Regions from separate parts of the Streptomonospora wellingtoniae genome, predicted to be linked through region 1. Evidence: riboswitches for the same ligand, from Rfam matches in the RefSeq annotation. Region 1 holds a riboswitch; the other holds the start of a gene.
What was found. Region 1 has a riboswitch for thiamine pyrophosphate ahead of thiO (glycine oxidase ThiO). Riboswitches for the same ligand answer to the same signal wherever they lie in the genome.

Region 1 (10,971 bases):
CCAGGGGCATGGTCGCGCCCTCCAGCGGCCCGCGCCAGCCGTCCCGGAACCCGACGAACTCGTAGCCGTAGTCCTTGATGCCCTTGCGGACCACTGCGCGGATGACCGCGTTCAGCCCCGGGCAGTCGCCGCCACCGGTCAGCACCCCGACTCGCATGCGTGCACTCCTCGAATTCCTGTGGACAACCTGACCGCCTCTGCCGGCGCGGGGGCGCCGTTCGGGCGGTGCGGACCAGAGGGCGACAGCGGTCGTCCGCCGTCACACCAGGGGCCACAATGTGACCGGTGCCACGGAAGGCGCCCGCCGAGCGTTGGAAGCCGCCTGCCGGGGGGTAAGTCCCCCGGATGGCGGATCGGAGCCGGGGCGGCGCCTTCAGTCCCGCACCGTCCGCATGGTCTAGACCATAGTCGCCCAACGTGCTGGAGGCCAACCCATGTCCGTCCTCGCGCTCGATGCCGGTACCACCGGCGTGACCGCACTCGTCGTCGACGAGAACGGCGGTGTTCTCGCCCGCGGCTATCAGGAGTTCGCCCAGCATTACCCCGAGACCGGCTGGGTCGAGCACGTTCCCGAGGAGATCTGGCAGGCGACCCTGGCCGCGTGCCAGACGGCCCTGGACGCCACCGACAGCGTGCCCACCTGCGTGGGCATCACCAACCAGCGTGAGACGGCGGTGCTGTGGAACCGCGAGCGCGGCAACTCGCCCCGCAGAGCCATCGTCTGGCAGGACCGCCGAACGGCGGGCATCTGCGCCGAGCTGCGCGAGGCAGGGCACGAAGGCCGTGTGACCGACGTCACCGGCCTGCGACTGGACCCCTACTTCACCGGCACCAAGCTCACCTGGATCCGCCGCAACGACCAGCGGGCCTGGAGCGGCGTGGAGTCCGGAGAGACCGTCGTGGGCACCGTCGACTCCTACGTCATCAGCCGGATGACCGCCGGAGCCCGGCACGTCACCGACGCCTCGAACGCCTCCCGCACCCTGCTGTACGACATCCACCGCGGCGAGTGGTCGGCGGAGATGTGCGATCTGCTCGGCGTGCCGATCTCCGCGCTGCCCGAGGTCGTGCCCTCCTACGGGGTCGTGGGTGAGACCGACCCGCAGGAGTTCCTCGGCTTGCGGATCCCCATCGCGGGGATCGCCGGCGACCAGCAGGCCGCCATGTTCGGACAGAACTGCTACACCGCGGGCACCTCCAAGTGCACCTACGGCACCGGTTCCTTCGTGCTGGTGAACACCGGCTCGGAGCCGGTGGCGCCCGACCACGGGCTGCTCAGCACCGTGCTGTGGCAGCACCCCGACGGGCGGCTCGACTACGCGCTGGAAGGCTCGATCTTCGTCACCGGCGCGGCCGTGCAGTGGCTGCGCGACGGGCTCGGACTCATCGACAGCGCCCCGCAGTCCGAAGGGCTGGCGGCCAGCGTGCCCGACTCCGGGGGCGTGGTGTTCGTCCCCGCGCTGACGGGCCTGGGCGCTCCGGACTGGGACCCGCACGCCCGCGGCGCCATCTTCGGCATCACCCGCGGCACCCAGCGCGCCCACATCGCCCGCGCCACCCTGGAGGCGATCGCCTTCGAGGTCCGCGACGTCGCCGAGTCCATGGCGGCCGCCTCCGGCACCCGGCTGCCGGAGCTGCGGGTGGACGGCGGCGCGTCCACCAACGACCTGCTCTGCCAGATCCAGGCCGACCAGCTCCAGGTAAGCGTGGCCCGGCCCGAGGTGCAGGAGACCACTGCGCTGGGCGCCGCCTTCCTCGCGGGACTGGCCACAGGCGTGTGGTCCTCCACCGACGAGCTCGCACGCACCTGGAACCTGGACCGCCGCTTCGAGCCCGGCGACCGCGACGAAGCCGCCCACCGGCGCTGGCGCACGGCCGTCGAGCGCTCGAAGGGCTGGGCCGAGCTGGGCTGAAGCCCCGCCGGACGGGAAGCCCATGCGGGCACCGCCCTCGCGGCCGCACTCCGCGCGGCCGCGAGGGCGGCTGAGGGCGCCTCCGCCCGTACAGCGCCGGGCTCACCCGTCGCCGTCGAGTCCCCGGTCGATTGCGTAGCGCGCCAGTTCGACGCGGTTGTGCAGGTGGAGCTTGTTCAGCGTGTTCTGCACGTGGTTCTGCACGGTGCGGTGGGACAGCGTCAGGCGCTCGGCGATCTGCTTGTAACCCAGCCCTTTGGCCACCAGCCGCAGCACCTCGGTCTCACGCGGGGTCAGCGAGGGCGCCGCGGGCTCGCCGGCCGGCTCGGGCTCGGCGGCCATCCGCCGGTACTCGCCCAGCACCAGCCCGGCGAGGCCGGGGGTGTAGACCGCCTCGCCGGCGTGCACGCGGCGCACCGCCTCCAGCAGCTCCTCGCGCTGGGCCGACTTCACCAGGTATCCGGTGGCGCCGGCCTTGACCGCCTCCAGGACGTCGGCCTGCTCGCCGCTGGCCGAGAGCACCAGCACGCGCGGCGGCTCGCCGCACGCCAGCAGGCGGCGGGTGACCTCCACGCCTCCGATGTCGGGCAGCTGCAGGTCGACGACCGCGACCGTAGGCCGAGCCGCCGGGGCCACGCGTAGGGCCTTGGCCCCGTCGCCCGCGGTGGCCACCACCTCCAGGCCGGCCTCGGCCAGGTCGCGCGCAACCGCATCGCGCCACATCGGGTGGTCGTCGACGACCATGATGCGGATCGGTCGCCGCTCCGGCGATCCGGCCTCTGCCCGCTCGATCATGGGGTGACTCTAGCGAACACGCCGCGGAGGGCGCGGCCGCCGCGGATGCTCCTGCTGACGTCAGTCGTCGCCGCGGCCGCCGCCTTGGCCGTTCCCTCCGCCCGGGGGTCCGCCGCCGCCGCCGGCGCCGAACGGACTGGCGATCAGCTCGATCTCGGTGTCCTTCTTCGCCGTGCCCTGCGGGGTGTAGCTGGAGACCGTGTCGCCGCCGAAGATCCTGGTGACCTTCACCTTGAAGCCCAGCTCCTCCAGCTTCTTCTTCGCGTCGACGACGTTCCACCCGGTCACGTCGGGGATCTCGATGTCATCGGGCCCCGAGGAGACCGTGATCTCGACCGTGTCGCCGGAGCTCACGGTCTCGCCGCCGGGCGGGTCCTGCGAGACGACCTCGCCCTCGGGCACGTCCTCGCTGGGTTCCTCGGTCACCGAGACCTGCAGCCCTGCGTCCTGCAGCGCCGTCTCCGCCTGGTCCTGCTGCATCCCCTCGACCTGGGGGACCTCGAACCCCGCGCTGACGGACAGGGTCACCGGCTGCTCGCGGTCGGCGTCGGCGCCCGCCTCGGGGTCGGTACTGATGACCGTTCCCGCGGGTTGGTCCTGGGACTCGGTCTCCTGCTCGACGACCTCGGCGAAGCCCTGGTCCTCCAGCGCCTCCCGCGCGTCGCCGGCGCTCTGGCCCACCAGGTCGGGCATCTCGACGCTCTGCGGCCCCTTCGACAGGAAGAGGGTGACCGTGTCGCCGGGCAGGATGCGCTCGTCGACAGCGGGCTCCAGTTCGGCGACAGAGCCGGCCGACTCCTCGGAGTAGACGCGCTTGTCGGAGGTCTCGATCTGCACCGGGATGTCGCCCAGCACCGCGCGGGCGCCGGACTCCTGCATGCCGACGACGTCGGGCACCGGCTCGTACCTGCCGACCAGGAACCACCAGCCGAACACCAGGAGCACCACCGCGAGTACGCCCGCGACGATCATCATCGGGTAGCTGCGGTAGTCCAGCCGCGAGCGGGCGCGGCGCCCCCTGCCGCCGCGGTACGCCGGCGCGGCCTCCTCCCGGGCCGCCCCTCCCGTCTCGACGACGAGGGTGTCGTTGGATACATCCGAAGCCGTGGCCGGGGCGGCCGCACCGCCGTGGGCCGGATCGGCCGCATCGGCCGCCGGCAGCGCCGACTTGAGGTTCAGCACCAGGGCCAGGTACTGGCCGGCGTCGCCGGGGCGGTAGCTCGGGTCGCGCTCGGTGGCGCGCGTGACCAGGGTGTCGACCTGGGGCGGAAGCCCGGAGACGGCGCGCGAGGGCCGCGGCACGTCCTCGTTGACGTGCTGGTAGGCGATCGAGATGGGGGTGTCGCCGGTATGCGGCTGCGACCCGGTCAGCAGCTCGTAGAGCATGATGCCGGCCGCGTAGACGTCGGTGCGCGCGTCGGCGGCACCGCGCTGGATCTGCTCGGGCGCCAGGTAGGCGGCGGTCCCCATGACGGTGCCGGTCTTGGTGGTGTTCTGCTGTGACGACTCCACCGCCCGCGCCAGGCCGAAGTCGGCGACCTTGACGCGGCCGTCCTCGGTGAGCAGCACGTTCTCGGGCTTGACGTCGCGGTGGACCAGCCCGGCCTGGTGCGCGGCGCCCAGCGCCGCCAGCACCGGCGAGATGACCTCGACCGCGTCCGCGGGCGAGAGGCGCCCGCGCGCGTTGAGCATGTCGCGCAGGGTCCGCCCCGGCACGTACTCCATGGCCAGGTAGACGTGGCCCCGGTCGGTGCCCTGGTCGTAGACCTGCACGACGTTGGGGTGGGAGAGCTTGGCCACCGAGTGCGCCTCGTTGATGAAGCGGCGCACGAAGGAGGGGTCCTGGGCCAGGGAGGGGTGCATGACCTTGCAGGCCAGCCGGCGGTCCAGGCGCGTGTCGTGCGCGACGTAGACCGTGGCCATGCCTCCGCTGGCCACCCGTGCCTCGACGTGGTAGCGCTGATCGAGTGTCGTGCCCACCAGAGGGTCGGCAGTCGTCATGTCCACACTCGGGAGTGTAAGGCGTCGTGTGTGCGGGGGTGGCGCCTGAGGTCGTCCGCGGCCGGACCGCGATCGGGTAAAGGCGCCTGAACTGCGAGAATGTCGCGGCCGCGAGTGAGACCGGACACGCCGCCCGCCCGCCGCCCGCCCGGCGGCGGCCGGACGGGCCGCGTGCGGATCCTAGTCCACGGCCGGGGAGGACGCCTGCGCGTAGCGCCGTACGGGGATGCGCCCGGCGCGGCGGGCGGCGCGGCCGGCGTTCACGGCGTCGCGCATGGCGGCGGCCATCAGCACCGGGTCTTGGGCGCGGGTGACCGCGGTGGCCAGCATCACCGCATCGCATCCCAGCTCCATGGCCAGGGCGGCCTCGCTGGCGGTGCCGATGCCGGCGTCGATCACCACCGGGACGTGCGCCTGCTCCACGATCAGCTCGATGTTGTGCGGGTTGCGGATGCCCAGACCCGAGCCGATGGGGGCGCCCAGCGGCATGACCGCGGCGCAGCCGACCTGCTCCAGCCGGCGCGCGAGGACCGGGTCGTCGTTGGTGTAGGGCAGGACCGTGAAGCCCTCGTCGACCAGGCGCTCGGCCGCGTCGAGCAGCTCGACCGGGTCAGGCAGCAGGGTGCGGTCGTCGGCGACGACCTCCAGCTTGACCCAGTCGGTCTCCAGCGCCTCGCGCGCCAGGCGGGCGGTGCGCAGCGCGTCGCCCGCGGTGAAGCAGCCCGCCGTGTTGGGCAGCGCCCGGATGCCGTTGCGGCGGAGGACGTCCCACACCGTGCCTTCGGCGCCGGGGGAGACCCGGCGCAGCGCGACGGTGGTCAGCTCGGTGCCCGAGGCGGCCAGGGCGTCCTCCAGGATGCGCAGCGACGGGGCGCCGCCGGTCCCGGTGATGAGCCGGGAGGTGAACGAGCGCCCGGCGATGACCAGCGGGTCCCCGCCGGCCTCCGCGCCGTGGTCCGGCCGCTCCTCGCGGCCGGTGCCGGAAGCTCCGGCGGCCCCGGGGCTCGCCGGGGTGTGCGTGTGGGCCACGTCAGCCTCCTTGGACAGCTGTGAGTACGTCGACGCGGTCGTCCTCGCCGACCTCGGTGGTGGTCCAGCCCGCTTTGGGAACGACCTCGTCGTTGAGCGCGACGGCGACACCGGCGGGTTGGCGCGTCAGCGAGCGCACGACCTCGGCCACGGTGGTCCGGGGTGGGACCGCGCGGCGCTCGCCGTTGATGATCACATCCACTGGTCCTGCTCGCCTCCCTCTGTGCGGCCGCCGTCCGCGGTGGCGGGGGGACCGCCGGCGGCGCGGACAGCGGCGAACCGGCGCGCGTAGTCGGGGAGCGCGCCGGTGGTCAGTGCCTCGGCCATGGCGTCGCCGGTGGCCGGGGCGAGCAGCACACCGTGCCGGAAGTGGCCGGCGGCCAGGTGCAGGCCGGGGACCGCGGTGGGGCCCAGCAGCGGTTCGTTGTCGGGCGAGCCCGGGCGCAGGCCCACACAGGTCTCGGCGACCTCCAGCTCGCTGACGCCGGGCACCAGCTCGTGGGCGTCGCGCAGCACCTGCCACAGGCCGCCGGCGGTCAGACGGGTGTCGAAGCCCTGCTCCTCCTGGGTGGCGCCGAGCACGACCTCGCCGGAGCCGCGCGGCACCAGGTATACGGGTGAGCCCTTGACCAGACCGCGCACGGTGCGGGCGACGATCGGGTCCTCGCCCCCGGGTGTGCGCAGGCGCAGCAGCTGGCCCTTCACCGGGCGCAGCGGCGGCACCACGCCCTCGGGGATTCCCGCGATCGCCGGGGTGGCCACCCCGGCGGCCAGCACCACCTGCCCGGCCGAGACCTCGTTGCCGGAGTCGAGCACGACGCCGCGGGCGCGGCCGCCGCCGTCGAGGACCAGTCGGCGCACGCGGTCGCGAACGCCCACGGCGCCCCGCCGCTCGGCGGCCGCCCGCATCGCCTCCAGCAGCGCGCGCGGGTCGACGGAGTGGTCGTCGGAGGCCAGGTAGCCGCCGCGCACCGACGGCGCCAGCATCGGTTCCAGCCTGCGGCATTCGCGCCCGGTGAGCCGCTCGGTGGACAGGCCCAGCCGCTCCCGCAGCTCGCCGAGGTGGCCGAGCCGGGCCATGTCGTCGGAGTCGAAGGCGACCTGCAGGGTGCCCTCGGCGCGGTAGCCGGCCGCCAGTCCGCTGTCCTCCTCCAGTTCGGCGACGAAGGAGGGGTAGCGGTCGCGGGAGAGGACGGCGAAGCGCATCAGCGCCTCCTCGCCGAAGGAGGCCTCGGTGGCAGGGGTGAGCATGCCGGCGGCCACGGTCGAAGCGGAGCCTTCGACCGGCTCGGCCACCACGGTCACGCTCAGCCCGGCGCGGGCGGCCCGCCAGGCGGTGGCCAGCCCGATGAGCCCGCCGCCGACGACGACCACGTCGGCGGTGCGCTGCGAGGAGGAGAGGTCGGTTGCTGCACACACGGTCCTGCTGCCACTTCCTTCGCCGGAATGACCCGGATCAGGTTCATGCGGTCGGAGGCCGCCAGCCTCCCTCTCAGCCGGGTCCCGCCCCGGCTCCCGCGGGTGTTCTCGTCCGTACCCATTCTAGATCGTCGATGGGAAATCGGTGACCGTAGCGAGGACATGACGAAGGGCGCCAAGATCAGTGTGTGAAGACAAACCTAGACGCCCTTCTCACTGCACTCTACGTCCATCTCGACGACTGCGTCATACCCCGGCCCCAGCGTGCCCGCGGCGGGCGGCCACCGGCCCCACCGACGCCGAACTCGTCTGCGTCGCGGTGGCCCAGGCACTGCTGCGCTACAACGACGAACGCAGGTGGCTGCGCCGCGCCCCCGAGCGCATCGGACACCTGTTCCCGCGCCTGATCGACCAGGCCGAGTACCACCGGCGCCTGCGCACCCTGGCCCCGCAGATGTTCGCGGCCGCCATGTGGCTGGCCCGGGCCATACCGACCCGGCACGAACAACTGCGGTTGGTGGACGGCACTCCCGTGCCCTGCGGCGCCTCGCGAACCCAGATGTGATGTCCCGGCACTGCGGGGCGTCCCGGCGGAGGCCGGGCTAAGCCCAGAGCGATACACCGCCGCAGCGGCGTTTGACACGGCAGCGGGTGTGGCACATTGGCAGCGTGAACGAGAACGACAGCGACATCGACGCCCTCGTCGGTGAATGGATGACACTGAAGGACGCGGCGAAGGAGCTGAACGTCAGCCCGAACCGGGTCAAGCAGTTCATCGCCGACCACAAGCTGCTGGGCGTGCGGCGCGGCGGCGAGCTCTGCGTCCCGGCCGCGTTCATCTCCCGCGGCGACGTCGTCAAGGGGTTGCCCGGCACCCTCACCGTCCTGGCCGACTCCGGATTCAGCACCGAAGAGGCGCTGCAGTGGATGTTCACCCCTGACGACACGCTGCCGGGAGCGCCGATCGAGGCGCTGAGCGAGAACCGCGGCACCGAGGTCCGCCGCCGCGCGCAGGCCATGGCCTTCTGACGGCCGCAGGAGCATCCGCGCACGCCCGGGGCGTTGGCACCCGCGGGGGCGGCCGGTCCCCGGCGGGCGAGGGCGCGCGAGGGCGCCCGGCTTTCGGCGGCTACCCTGGCCCGGTGAACGCGAGCCTGCGAGAGCGCCTGGACCGGGCGCGCCTCTACCTCTGCACCGACGCCCGCGCCGACCGGGGCGACCTCGCCGAGTTCCTCGACGCCGCGCTGGCCGGCGGCGTCGACATCGTCCAGCTGCGCGACAAGTCCCTGGAGGCCCGCGGCGAGCTCGCCGCGCTGGAGACCGTGCGGGCCGCCTGCGAGCGCCACGCCGCCCTGATGTCGGTCAACGACCGCGCCGACATCGCCCTGGCCGCGGGCTCCGACATTCTGCACCTGGGCCAGGAGGACCTGCCGGTGCCGCACGCGCGTGCCGTCGTCGGCGCCGGGCCGCTGATCGGCCGCTCCAACAGCGACGCGGCGATGGCGGCCGCCTCCGACCGGGAAGAGGGCGTCGACTACTTCTGCGTGGGTCCGACCTGGACCACGCCCACCAAGCCGGGGCGGCCCGCTGCCGGGCTGGAGCTGGTGGAGCGCACCGCCGCGGCTGCGCCGCAGCGCCCCTGGTTCGCCATCGGCGGCATCGACCTGGCCAACCTCGACCGGGTGCTCGCGGCCGGCGCCCGGCGCGTGGTCGTCGTGCGCGCCGTCACCGAGGCCGACGACCCGCGCGCCGCGGCGGCGGAGTTCGCGCGCAGGCTCGCCGCCGCGGGCTGAGCACTCCCGCGCCTACCGGCGGTTGCGCCCGAGGGGCCCTGCCTCAGGGCTCTGCATCGCCGCGCACGGGTCGAACCCTCCTAACACCGTCAGGTAACGATGTGTCCGGCATGCTTTCCCGCGTGCTCCGCCCCTTCTAGCGTCGGTGACACGAGTCACGTCCGTACTGCGTGAAGGGTGAGGGCGAATGCGCAGCACCATGCAGGACGTTCCGCTGTCCGTCGGCGACCTCGTCCGCTACGGAACCTCGGTGCACAGCCGGGCCCGAGTCGTCACCTGGACCGGCGGGGAGCCCCGCCGCGCCACCCTCGGCGAGGTCGGCGCGCGCGCCGCCCGCCTCGCCCACGCCCTGCGCGGACTCGGGGTCACCGGCGACGAGCGCGTGGCCACCTTCCAGTGGAACAACCAGGAGCACCTGGAGGCCTACTTCGCCGTCCCGGCCATGGGCGCGGTGCTGCACACGCTCAACATCCGGCTGCACGCCGACCAGGTCGCCTACATCGCCGACCACGCCGAGGACCGCGTCGTCATCGTGGACTCCTCCCTCGTGCCGCTGTTCGCGCCGGTCCTGCCGCGGCTGCGCACCGTGCGCCACGTGGTCGTCGCCGGCGGCGAGCCCGGCGGCCTCGCCGCCGAGGGCGTGGAGGTGCACTCCTACGAGGACCTCCTGGCGGGCCGGCCCGACACCTTCGACTGGCCCGAGATCGACGAGCGCGACGCCGCCGCGATGTGCTACACCTCCGGTACGACCGGGGATCCCAAGGGCGTCGCCTACAGCCACCGGTCGATGTACCTGCACTCCATGCAGGTGTGCATGACCGACAGCAAGGCCGTGGGCCAAGGCGACACCGCGCTGGCGGTGGTGCCCATGTTCCACGCCATGAGCTGGGGGGTGCCCTTCGCCACGCTCATGGTGGGCGCCTCGCTGCTGCTGCCCGACCGCTTCCTGCAGCCGGGCCCGCTGGCCGACATGATCCAGGCCGAGCGCCCGACCATCGCGGCGGCCGTGCCCACCATCTGGCAGGGGCTGCTCGAGGAGCTGGAGTCGGCGCCGCGCGACGTGTCCAGCCTGCACAGCGTCGTGGTGGGCGGATCGGCCTGCCCGCCCTCGCTCATGGAGCGCTTCGAGGAGCACTACGGAGTGCCCGTGCTGCACGCCTGGGGCATGACCGAGACCTCCCCGCTGGGCAGCTTCGCCCGCCCGCCCGCCGAGGCCGCCGGAAGCGAGCGCCGCGCCTACCGCCTCAGCCAAGGGCGCCTGCCCGCGTCGGTGCAGGGCCGGCTCATCGGCCCCGACGGCGCGCCGGTGCCGCACGACGGCGTCTCCGTCGGCGAGCTGGAGGTGCGCGGGCCCTGGGTGACCGGCTCCTACTACGGCGGCGAGGACCCGGAGAAGTTCCACGACGGCTGGCTGCGCACCGGCGACGTCGGCTCCTTGACCCCGGACGGCTTCCTGCGGCTCACCGATCGCGCCAAGGACGTCATCAAGACCGGCGGCGAGTGGATCTCCTCGGTCGAGCTGGAGAACTCCGTGATGGCCCATCCGGACGTCGCCGAGGCGGCCGTCGTGGCCGTTCCCGACCCCAGGTGGGACGAGCGCCCCCTGGTCGCCGTCGTCCTCAGGGACGGCGCGGAGGCCGGCGCAGCGGAGCTGCGGGAGTTCCTCGCCGAGAAGATGGCGCGCTGGCAGCTTCCGGAGTTCTGGACCTTCGTGGCGGAGGTGCCCAAGACCAGCGTCGGCAAGTTCGACAAGAAGGCCCTGCGATCCAGGCACGCCTCGGGCGGGCTTGAGGTCGTCGACACGCGCGAGTGACGCTCCCGGCGGTGCCGCAGGGCGTCAGACCGGTGCGTGGTGCAGCGCGCTGGGGCGGGTGCGCAGGTAGCCCTCGATTGACTGGGCGCGCCGGCCGATCAGCTCGGGCACGGAGGGCGAGACCACGTCCAGCTCGCCTGCGGCGATCGCGGCGCAGGCGCCGCCTCCGGCCCACGACTCTCCCACCCGCAGGCGGCCCCCGGCCGTC
Region 2 (10,971 bases), on a different contig from region 1:
TCCGTACTCATCGTCGGCGCCGGGCCGACCGGCCTGGCGTCCGCCTGCACCCTGCTGCTCAACGGCGTGGACTGCCGCGTGGTCGACCGGCGCGCCGGGCCCTCCGACGAGCCCAAGGCCATCGTGCTGTGGAGCGGCGCGCTGGAGGCGCTCCGCCGCATCGGGGCCGCCGACGCGGTCCTCGCCGAGTCGCTACCCCTCGCTTCGGCGGGCTACTGGTCCAAGGGCCGCCGCATCGCCCGCATCGGCTTCGGGGCGCTCCGCGGCACGGCCTTCCCCCGCCCGCTGTGTGTACCCCAGCCGGTGACCGAGCGCGCGCTCTACGACCGCCTGCGGGAGCTGGGCGGCGAGGTCGAATGGGGGGTCGCGGCCGCGGAGTGCCGGACCACCGACCGCAGCGCCGTAGTGCGGGTCGAGACGCCGGCCCCCGACGAGATCACGGCAGAATGGGTGATCGCGGCCGACGGCGGCCGCAGCAGGATCCGCGAGTCGCTGGGCATCGCCTTCGAAGGGGACACCTACGACCGCGACTTCCTCCTGGGCGACGGCATCGTCTCCGGCGACCCGCCCGAGGACCAGGCGCAGTACCACCTGGGACCCGACGGGGTGCTGGTCGTCGTGCCGCTGCCCGGAGGCGGGCACCGCGTCTTCTTCGACACCGTGCCCGGACACGGCACGGCCGCGCCGGACACCGGCCTGCTGCAGCGGCTGCTGGACGAACGTGGCCACGGCCGCATGCGCCTGGAGCGGACGTGGTGGACGAGCCGATTCCGCGTCCACGCCCGGTTGGCCGAGCGGTTCCGCAGCGGCCGGGTGTTCCTGGCCGGCGACGCCGCGCACGTGCACAGCCCGGCCGGAGGGCAAGGCCTGAACACCGGGGTGCAGGACGGCTACGACATCGGCTGGAAGCTGGCCGCCGTGCTGCACGGTGCGCCCGAACGCCTGCTGGAGAGCTATGCCGCGGAGCGCCGCCCCGCTTCGGCCCGGGCGGTGCGCAACGCCGACCGCCAGACCCGCATCTGGCTGCTGCGCTCGCCGGCGGCGCGTGCGCTGCGTGACCGCGTGATGGGCGCGCTCTCGGCGGCCCGCGTCCTGGAACGCCGCTTCGTCCCGGAACTGGCCCAGCTCGACAACGACCACAGCGCCAGCCCGGCGGTCTCCGGCAGCGCTGCGGGCGCCGGGGGGCGCATGCGGCCGGGCCGCCGCGCGGCCGACGGGCGCCTGCTCATGCAAGCGGCGGTGCAGGAGGGCGCGGACGGCGCGACCGCGACCGGGGGAGCCGGAGCGGGCGGCCCCGGCGGGGGGAGGCCCGCCGGGCCCGAACAGAGCACCGTCGCAGAGCAGTCGGCCCGAGGCCGGCACCTCGTGGTGGTCTCCGGGACGCCCGCGGAGGTCGAGGCGACCGCCCGCTCGGCCCGCGCCGCACTTCCCGCCCAGGTCGGGGTCCTGCGGATGCTGCCCGACGGGTCGCCGGGCGGCACCTCCCCCTCGGAGTTGCCCGTCGCCGTCGACCTCGACGGGGTCTTCCCCAGCGGCCGCGGCGGTGCTGCGCTGACCTACATCCGCCCCGACGCCGTGGTGGGAGCCCTCGCGGCGAACCTGCAGACTTTGCTCGCCGATGCCGCTCTGCCCACCGACGACGCCCCCACTGCGGCCCACCGGGAGCGCGCCGCTCCCGCGGCCGACGCCGAAACCCGACCGCGGGCGGCACAGGAGGGGAAGGGGCCGGGCAGGCGGGCCCGGCCCCGCCGCGTGGCGCGGCGTCGTCGCGTCCTGTGACCTGCGCGTCCGATGCCCGCCTTGACCTTCGGCGTGCGTAGGTCCCCATAATGGAGGTGAAACCGACAGGGGAGCGCTTCGGCGCTGAGAGTGCGGTCCGCGACCGCAGACCCTCACACACCTGATCTGGGTAATGCCAGCGCAGGGAGTCGTGAACCCGTCCGCCGGTTCGGCGCGGCCGCGCGCCCCAGTGCGCGGGCGCCCGTCGTCCGGTCGGCACTCTCGGCCTGGTCTCCTCGCTTCCGCCTGCGAAGGGACGTCTTGTGCGTGATCAGAAGCCGCCGACCGGCGACACCGACCCGGGGCCGGCCGTCGGCGCCGCCGCCACGGCGAGGCCGCGCTACCGCACCGTCGACATCGTCGTCCCCGCTGTGCTGGGCGTGGCCGTCGGCGTGATCTTCTGGGCGTGGAGCCTGCTGTGGCAGGTCTCCGGTCCGCTGTTCGCATTCTTCCCGCCCGCCCAGGCGGTCATCTACGGCATGTGGCTGCTGCCCGGAGTCCTGGGGGCGCTCGTCGTCCGCAAGCCCGGCGCCGCGGTGCTGACCTCCACCGCGGCCGCGTTCGTGTCCATGGTGCTCGGCACGCCCTGGGGTGTCGAGGTCGCACTGGCCGGCTTCGTCCAGGGCCTGCTGCCCGAACTGGTCTTCGCCGCCGGCCGGTACCGCCGCTGGAGCATGGCGATCTCGATGCTCGCCGGCGCGGCCGCCGGAGTCGCGCCCGCCGTATGGGACAACGTCCGCTACTACTTCACCTGGCCGCTGTCCTTCCAGCTCACCTACGGCGTGCTCGTCGTGATCAGCGCCGCGGTCATCGGCGGTGCCGGCTCCCGCCTGCTCACATCGGCCCTGGCCAGGGCCGGCGCGCTCTCCGCGTTCCCCTCGGCGCGCGGATGAGTGCCGGCCGCGGCGGCGCCCGCGTCGCCCTAGCCGGCTGGGGGTGGCGCCACTCGGGCCGCAGCGGATGGTCCCTGCGCGGTGTCGACCTCGTCGTCGAGCCGGGCGAGCGGGTGCTGCTGCTCGGCGCCTCCGGTGCGGGAAAGAGTACGCTGCTGCACGCGATGGCCGGGCTGACCGGCGACTCCGGCGCCGTCTCAGGCGACGAGGAGGGGCGGCTGCTCGTCGACGGCGGCCCCGCCGGCGCCGCGCGCGGCTCGGTGGCGCTCGTCAGCCAGGATCCCGAGACGCAGTTGGTCATGGCCCGCTCCGGCGACGACGTCGCGTTCGGCCCGGAGAACCTCGGTGTGGAGCGCGCGGAGATCTGGGCGCGGGTTCGCTCCGCACTGGAGGAGGTCGGCTTCGGTTACGGCCTGGACCGGCCCACCGCGGCCCTGTCCGGCGGGGAGAAGCAGCGCCTCGTGCTGGCCGGGGCTCTGGCGATGCGGCCGCGCCTGCTGCTGCTGGACGAGCCCACCGCCAACCTCGACCGCGGCGGCGCCGAGCGGGTACGGCGCGTGCTCGGGCACCTGCTGCGCAGTGCCGAGGCGACCATGGTGCTCGTGGAGCACCGCGTGGCGGAGGCCGTCGGCGGGGCGTCCGCAGGCGAGGCCGGGGAGGCGGTGGCGGCCCTCGTCGACCGGGTCGTCGTGGTCGAGCCGGGCGGAGGGGTGATCGCCGACGGCGCCCCCTCCGCCGTCTTCGCCGACCAGGGGGCAGCGCTCGCCGCGCAGGGCGTGTGGGTTCCCGGACGCGAGCCGCGCCCCCGTGTCCGCCCAACCGCTCGGCCGGGCCCGGCGGTGATTGAGGCGGCGGACTGCACCGCGCGGGCCCCCGGCGGCGCCGGCCCTCTGGGCGCGCCGGGCGCCGAGGTGCTGCACGGCGTGGACGCCGCGGTGCATGCGGGCGTCGCGACCGCCCTCACCGGCCCGAACGGAGCGGGCAAGTCCACCCTGCTGGGCCTGCTGGCCGGGCTCGACGCGCCCCGGGGTGGAACGGTCGTGCCCCGCGGGCGCTTGGCCGAGACCAGCACCCGACCGCTGGCGTCGTGGCCGGCCCGGCGCCTCGCCCGCCATGTCGGGACGGTGTTCCAGCACGCCGAGGACCAGTTCGTGACCGGCCGCGTCCGCGACGAACTCGCCTTCGCCCCCCGCCGCGCCGGACTGGGGCCCCGCGCTACGCAGCGGCGCGTGGACGAGCTGCTGGGGCGCCTGCGGCTGACGGGCCTGGCCGAGGTGCACCCCTTCACCCTCTCCGGTGGGGAGAAGCGGCGGTTGTCGGTGGCGACGGCGCTGAGCTCCGGCGCATCCCACGCGCCTGACGTGCTGCTGCTGGACGAGCCGACGTTCGGGCAGGACACCCGCACCTGGGCGGACCTCGTAGAGCTGCTGGCCGAGCTGCGATCCGACGGTCGCGCGGTCGTGGCCGCCACCCACGACCCGGTGCTGCTGGACCGCTTCGCCGACGTCGAGGTCGGGTTGAAGGGCGGGTACGCCGTTGCGCCCGCCGCCCGGACGCGTGCCGGGGCCGCCCTCGCCGCCGGAGAGCGGAGCGCAGGCTCCGACGGGGCGGACGGGGGATCGGGCGGCGATCGGGGCAGCCGGCCGGGAGGGCCGGGCACCGCAGACGACCGCACCTCTGAGACGGGCGGCGGGCGCGGAGGAGCGCCGTGCCGAAGCCGGTCAGAGCGGAGCGGAAGGAGGCGCGGATGAGCACCGCCGGCGCACCCCGGGGCGCCGGCCCCGTGGGAGCGCCCGCTCGCCGGCGCCGCGCCGCGGAGGTCGACGCGCCGCCGCGCGGGCGCCAGCCCGGCGGCGGGCCGCACGACGGGTCCGCCGCCGACCGGCCGCCGGAGACCGAGGACGACCACGGCGCCCCCGACTCCCGCTCCGGCGGCCTCCCGCGGAGGGCCTGGCTCCCGCGGGCCGATCCCGCGGGCAAGCTGATGGCGGCCGTGCTCGTCACCGCGGGGCTGATCCCCGTCGTGGACCCGGTGACCTCCGGGATCGTGCTGGCCGCCGGCCTGGCCCTCCTGCCGTTCGCGGGGCTGGACCGGGCGCGGATGCTCGCGTTGGGTGGCCCCCTCGTGCTGATGGGCGCCTCGATCGGGTTCGTCAACCTGGTCTTCGGCGAGGAGGGGCCGGTCGCGGCGCTCGGCGCGGCGGTGCGGCTGCTGGCGATCGCCCTGCCGAGCCTGCTCGCGGCCGTCACCAGCGACCCCACCGACATGGCCGACTCGCTGGTCCAGCGCCTGCGGATGCCCGAGCGACCGGCGATCGCCGTCCTCGCCGCGCTGCGCCTGGTGCCGTTGCTGTTCGAGCAGTGGCGCACGTTGGGCCGGGCGCGCCGCGCCCGCGGCCTGGACGCCGGAGGCAACCCGGCACGGGCGGCCGCGATCTTCGCGGGAAAGGCCTTCGCCCTGCTCGTGCGCTCGATCCGGACCGGGATCCTGCTCGCCATGGCGATGGACGCGCGCGGGTTCGCCGGCGGCCCGCGCAGCCACGCCCGCCTGAGCGCCTGGCGCGCGCGGGACACCGCCCTCGTCGCCTCGGCGGCCGCCGTGCTCGGTGGCGCCCACGCGGTCTCGGCCGCCGTCGGCACCTGGGCGCCGCTGACCTTCTGACACCGGCGGGCGCCGCGCCGCAAGCGCGGGACCGCAGGCGCCGGCGGATGCGGAGGGCGGCTCGGGGCAGTGGTAGGTATTGAGGCGCGAGCGCCGGACGGTCGGGCGCGGACGCCGGGCGGAGCGGCCCGGGCGCCGGGCCGAGGCGGGTAGTCGACGGCAGAAGGGCCGGGGTGACGACGGTGGACGAGGCGGTTGGCGAGTTCGTCCGGGTGGAGCGCGACGGAGGCGATCCGGCGGTCGCCGTGATCCGGCTGGACCGGCCGAAGATGAACGCGATCGACGCCCGGGTGCTGCGGGAGTTGGGTGCGGCCGCGGCGCGCGTCAGCGCCGACGACGACGTGCGGGCGGTGGTCGTCTACGGCGGCGAGCGGGTCTTCGCCGCCGGTGCGGACGTCAAGGAGATGTCCGAGATGGGCTTCGCCGAGATGGCGGACCACTCGCGGGTGCTGCAGGACTCCCTGACCGCCGTTGCGCGCATCCCGAAGCCGGTGATCGCCGCGATCACCGGCTTCGCGCTCGGCGGCGGCTGCGAGCTGGCGCTGTGCGCCGACTTCCGCGTTGCCGCCGAGGACGCCCGGCTGGGCCAGCCCGAGATCCGGCTCGGCGTGATCCCCGGAGCGGGCGGTACGCAGCGCCTCCCGCGGCTGATCGGGCCTGCCCGCGCCAAGGACCTCATCTTCACCGGGCGCCACGTCGCCGCCGAGGAGGCCCTGTCCATCGGCATGGTCGACGCGGTGGTGCCGGCGGCCGACGTCTACGGCCACGCCGTCGCCATGGCCGCCAGCTACGCCGACGGCCCCGCGCTCGCGCTGCGCGCGGCCAAGCAGGCGGTCGACGGCGGGTCGGAGACCGATCTGGCCACCGGGCTGGAGATCGAGCGCATGCACTTCGCCGGCCTGTTCGCCACCGAGGACCAGAAGGCCGGGATGCGCAGCTTCATCGAGGAGGGGCCCGGCAAGGCGCGCTTCTCGGGCCGCTGACCCGAGCCGGTTCGCGCGCGACTGAGCACGTCGGCCGCCGCGCTGTCCGCCGGTCGGGCGGGGCGGGGCGGCGAGGCGCCGCGCGGGACCGAAGACACGGCAGGGCGCGCGACGCGGGCGACGCACGCCGCGCGCGAACGCGGAGGGAGACGGATAGCCCATGTGGGGACTGAAGACCGAACCGGCCCTGGAACGCGCCGACCTGACGGCGCCGGCGGTCGCCGCCCGGCTCGAAGCCTGGGCGCCGGCCGAGCGCGTGCTGGCGGCGCCGATCGACCCGGACCTGGCCGACACCAACGAGTGCGCAGCCGCCTACGGTATCCCGCTGGAGGCGTCGGCCAACTGCGTGGTGATCGCCGCCAAGCGGGCGGGCCAGGTGCGCATGGCAGCGTGCATGGTGCTGGCTACCACGCGCGCCGACGTCAACGGCGCGGCCCGGCGCCACCTGGGCGCGCGCAAGGCCTCATTCGCGCCGCAGGGCGAGGTGGTCGCCGCGACCGGTATGGAGTACGGCGGCATCACCCCCGTGGGGCTGCCGGAAGGTTGGCCGATTCTGGTCGACCAGGCCGTGCTGGAGGCCGGCCACGTGGTCGTGGGCAGTGGGCTGCGGTCCTCCAAGCTCGTGCTTCCCGGCGCCGACCTCGCCGAGCTCCCCGGCGCCGAGGCGATCTCGGGCCTGGGTGTGCGCACCGATTGACCGGGCCGCGCGGTCCCCTCGGGCCGTGGTGCCGCGCGCCGGCCACGCCGCCGCGGCGCGGACCCCGCGCTGCGGGCCGGAAGCGCCGTGCCGCGCCCCGTCGGGTGTCGCCGCGGGGCGGAACCACACCCCTGAAACGTGCGTCATACTCATGGGGTCGCTTGGAGGCGGGCCCGCACGTGGCCCGGTCGCCGCCGAGGCCTTTCCGCGACCTGGCGGCCCGGCTGGTCTACCTCGGGGAACCGCCCGCGGACCGGTCCGTTCCGCCGCGGCGCCGAAGGACGTGGTCGCTGCAGCGAGAGCGGTAGCGGACCGGCCGTCGGCCGCAGTTTGCGGCCTCTGGCCCTGCCATCTCCAGCGGATAGGCTAGAAGTCGTGGTGTGCCAGGTTGAGGGGATGAATTCGTAATGGCAATGTCGGCAGGTTTCCCCGAGGGCGAGGAGCTGCCGGAACGCGTCGGCCCTTACCGGATCCGCCGCCGGATCGGCCAGGGCGGCATGGGCGTCGTGTACCAAGCCATCGACCCCCGCGAGGACCGGCTCGTCGCGATCAAGGTGCTGCGCTCGGAGGTCGCCGGCGACCACATCGCCCGCGCCCGCCTCGCACGCGAGGTGGCCACCATGCGGCGGGTGCACAGCGCCAACGTCGCCGAGGTCATCGACGCCGACACCGACGCCGAGCTTCCCTGGGTCGTCACCGAGTACATCCCGGGCCCCACGCTCGACTCCACGGTCACCGACCACGGCCCGCTTCGCGGCAGGGCGCTGAGCCGCTTCGTGACGGGCCTGGCGCGCGCGATCGGCGACATCCACGCGGCCGACGTCATCCACCGCGACCTCAAGCCCGGCAATGTCATCATCTCCAACGGCGAGCCGATCGTCATCGACTTCGGCATCGCCCACGCGGTCGACGGCGCCAAGCTCACCCAGACCGGCACCTTCGTCGGTACACCCAGCTACCTCTCGCCGGAGGTCATCGAGGGCACCGACCTCGGCCCGGCCACCGACATCCACGCCTGGGGCGCCACGGTGGCATTCGCCTCGACCGGTACGGCGCCGTACGGCTCCGGCTCCTTCGAGGTCATCTTCTTCCGCATCCTCAACGGCGAGATCTCCCTCGACGGGATGCCCTCCCAACTGCAGCCGCTGGTGCAGGCCGCGGTCTCGCGCGACATGTCCGCGCGCCCCACGGCCGCCGGCATCGTCGCCCAGGCCGGCCGGCTCAACCTCGACCTCCCCCTGAGCGAGGACGTCGCCAGCTACATGAGCAGCGGGATGACCGGCAAGCACACGGTGCAGGCCTCCACCCACGAACCCTCCGCGGACCGCGGTGGCCGGCCCGACGGCGGCGACTGGGGCGCCGCAGCGGCCGCCGGTGCCGGAGCGGGCGCCGCCGCGGCGGGTGCGCCCGCCGCGGGCGGCTGGACCTCAGCGCCCGAGTCCGGTGCGGCCGGGAGCACGATGGGCGCGGGCGCCGACCAGACGCGCGTCGGCGGTGCGGACCAGACGCGTGTCGGCGGGGCCGACCAGACATACGCCGCCGGTGCGGGCGGTGCGGATCAGACGCGTGTCGGCGGCGACCCCGACGACGCCCGCTCGCCGCAGCAGACCGGCAGGCTCGGCACCTACGAGGCCGACGACTCCGCGGCGGCGGGCCCGAGCACCCAGTACTTCAACTCGACGCTGCGTCCCGAGGACTTCCGCGACATCCTCACGCCGGTGGACGAGCGCCCTGTTGCGCGCCGCTCCGACCGCGGCGAGACCGAGGAGCGCGGAGGGTACTTCGACCGGTTCCGCCGCTCGGGCGGCGACCGGCTCGGCGACTACATCGACACCTCCGACGAGGACGACAGCGAGAGCGGCTACGACCGCGGGCACGGCGACCGCCCGCTGCCGTGGCTGCTGCTCATCCCCGCGCTGGCGTTCCTGGCCGGCCTCTGCCTGACCGTGCCGGTGCTGGGCCTGATCGTGGGGCTGCTCACAGCGAGCGTCCTCGGCGCGCTGGACACGGTCAAGAGCGAGCACGCGCGGCGGCTGCAGACCCGCGGCCCGCGCAACTCCGACAATGCCGTCATCGTGCTGAGCATGCCCTGGGCACTGCTGCGCACGCTCGGCCGCAACCTGCTCTACGGGCTGGGCTACCTCCTCGCCGGAATCGTGGTCGGCATCGTCATCACGCTGCTGACCAGCGACGGCACCAACACGCCGAACTTCGTGGGCTCCTACGCGTTCGCCCTCGTCGTGGTGCTCAGCTTCCTGGGGCCCAACGGCCGCGGCGCCGTGCACCAGGCGCGCTCGGCCATCGACTCCGTCACCGTCCGCAGCCCCTACGTCTACTGGGGCGTGATCGTGGTATCGGTGCTGCTCGCGATGCTGGTGTGCTCCTACGGCATCGGCGCGGCGCCGTCGTGGTGGCTGATGGGCAACGGGCCCTCGGGCTGGGCGCTCTTCGGCGGCTGACCGCCGACGCCCGCCCGCGTGCGTCGAAGCGGCCGAGGCGACCGCTTCGGCGCACCCTGCCCGGCCTGCCCGGCGGGGGTGCGTTCGCACCCGGGGCTACTAGCCAGTAACATCGGGATGGTAGTGCGGAAACCGCAGGCGGGAGGCGTGACGGGAACGCCCCCGCCACCCGATGGCAACAGTGCATCTGGCACCGTAAGGGGCCACGGGCGCGCCAGCGCCCGCGCCGTCCGAGTGGGCGACGCATGGGAGTGCAGGGAGGTCGGCCACCGGCCATGAATATTGTCGTATTGGTCAAGCAGGTCCCGGACACGGCGACCGAGCGCAAACTCTCGTCCGACGACAACACGCTGGACCGCGCGGCGTCGGACGGCGTCATCAACGAACTCGACGAGTACGCCATCGAAGAGGCGCTGCTCCTCAAGGAGAAGCACGGCGGCGAGGTCACCGTCCTGACGATGGGACCCGACCAGGCCGCCGACTCCATCCGCAAGGCGCTGTCCATGGGCGCCGACAAGGCCGTCCACCTCGTGGACGACGCGCTGCACGGCTCCGACGCGCTGCAGACGGCCTACGCGCTGTCCAAGGCGCTGGGCACCGTCGAGTTCGACCTCGTGGTGCTCGGTTCGGAGTCCACCGACGCCCGCACCGGCGTGGTCGGCGCGGCTCTGGCCGAGTACCTGGGCCTGCCGCAGCTCACCCTCGCCGGCAAGGTCGACGTCGACGGCTCGGCCGTCCGCATCCAGCGCGCCACCGACTACGGCTACGACGTCGTCGAGGCGCAGCTGCCCGCGGTCGTCTCCGTGATCGAGAAGATCAACGAGCCGCGGTACCCCTCGTTCAAGCTGATCATGCAGGCGAAGAAGAAGCCGGTGGAGAAGCTCTCGACCGCCGACGCCGGCATCGACGCCGGGCAGGTCGGCGTGGCCGACGCCGGTACCGAGACCACCGACTTCGCGCCGGCTCCGCCCCGGGCGGCCGGCACCGTCGTCAAGGACGAGGGCGACGGCGGAGCCAAGGCCGCGGAGTTCCTCGCCGAGAAGAAGTTCGTATAGGTCCGGCGGAGACGAAGGAAGGATTGACAGATGGCTGAGGTCCTCGTCCTCGTCGACCACGTCGACGGAGAGGTCAAGAAGGTCACCACCGAGCTGCTGACCGCAGCCCGCCGCATCGGGGAGCCCGCGGCCGTGTGGGTCGGCGACGGCGCCGAGTCCGGCAAGGCGAAGCTGGCCGAGTTCGGCGCGGAGAAGGTCTACACGGCTTCGGCCGAGTTGAACGACTACGTCGTCGCGCCCAAGGCCGAGCTGCTGGCGATGCTGGCCGGCGAGAAGTCGGCCGCGGCCGTGCTCGTCTCGGCCACCCCCGAGAACAAGGAGGTCGCCGGTCGGACGGCCGTCAAGCTCGGTTCGGGCGTGCTGACCGACGTCGTCGACATCACCGGCGAACTGGTCGCCGAGCACAGCGTCTTCGGTGGCGCGACCATCACCCACGCCCGCGT

Region 2: it holds a riboswitch for thiamine pyrophosphate, as region 1 does, so the genes downstream of both, RM446_RS09690 (ECF transporter S component) here and thiO (glycine oxidase ThiO) in region 1, are expected to answer to the same signal.

Annotation. Positions count from the first base shown of each region.
Region 1 is NZ_JAVREK010000002.1:271,648-282,618, forward strand. It holds gene RM446_RS03000 (6-phosphofructokinase) at 1-157, opposite strand, end outside; gene glpK (glycerol kinase GlpK) at 435-1,913, shown strand; gene RM446_RS03010 (response regulator transcription factor) at 2,016-2,708, opposite strand; gene pknB (Stk1 family PASTA domain-containing Ser/Thr kinase) at 2,769-4,715, opposite strand; gene RM446_RS03020 (thiazole synthase) at 4,890-5,636, opposite strand; gene thiS (sulfur carrier protein ThiS) at 5,740-5,940, opposite strand; gene thiO (glycine oxidase ThiO) at 5,931-7,157, opposite strand; TPP riboswitch at 7,154-7,267, opposite strand; partial or broken gene RM446_RS24890 (IS982 family transposase) at 7,346-7,710, shown strand; gene RM446_RS03040 (Rv2175c family DNA-binding protein) at 7,827-8,186, shown strand; gene thiE (thiamine phosphate synthase) at 8,300-8,950, shown strand; gene RM446_RS03050 (long-chain fatty acid--CoA ligase) at 9,138-10,763, shown strand; gene RM446_RS03055 (NAD(P)H-binding protein) at 10,788-10,971, opposite strand, start outside.
Region 2 is NZ_JAVREK010000008.1:42,813-53,783, forward strand. It holds gene RM446_RS09685 (FAD-dependent monooxygenase) at 1-1,779, shown strand, start outside; TPP riboswitch at 1,837-1,944, shown strand; gene RM446_RS09690 (ECF transporter S component) at 2,043-2,672, shown strand; gene RM446_RS09695 (ABC transporter ATP-binding protein) at 2,669-4,423, shown strand; gene RM446_RS09700 (energy-coupling factor transporter transmembrane component T family protein) at 4,420-5,334, shown strand; gene RM446_RS09705 (enoyl-CoA hydratase/isomerase family protein) at 5,517-6,317, shown strand; gene RM446_RS09710 (YbaK/EbsC family protein) at 6,478-7,014, shown strand; gene RM446_RS09715 (serine/threonine protein kinase) at 7,422-9,473, shown strand; gene RM446_RS09720 (electron transfer flavoprotein subunit beta/FixA family protein) at 9,749-10,528, shown strand; gene RM446_RS09725 (electron transfer flavoprotein subunit alpha/FixB family protein) at 10,559-10,971, shown strand, end outside.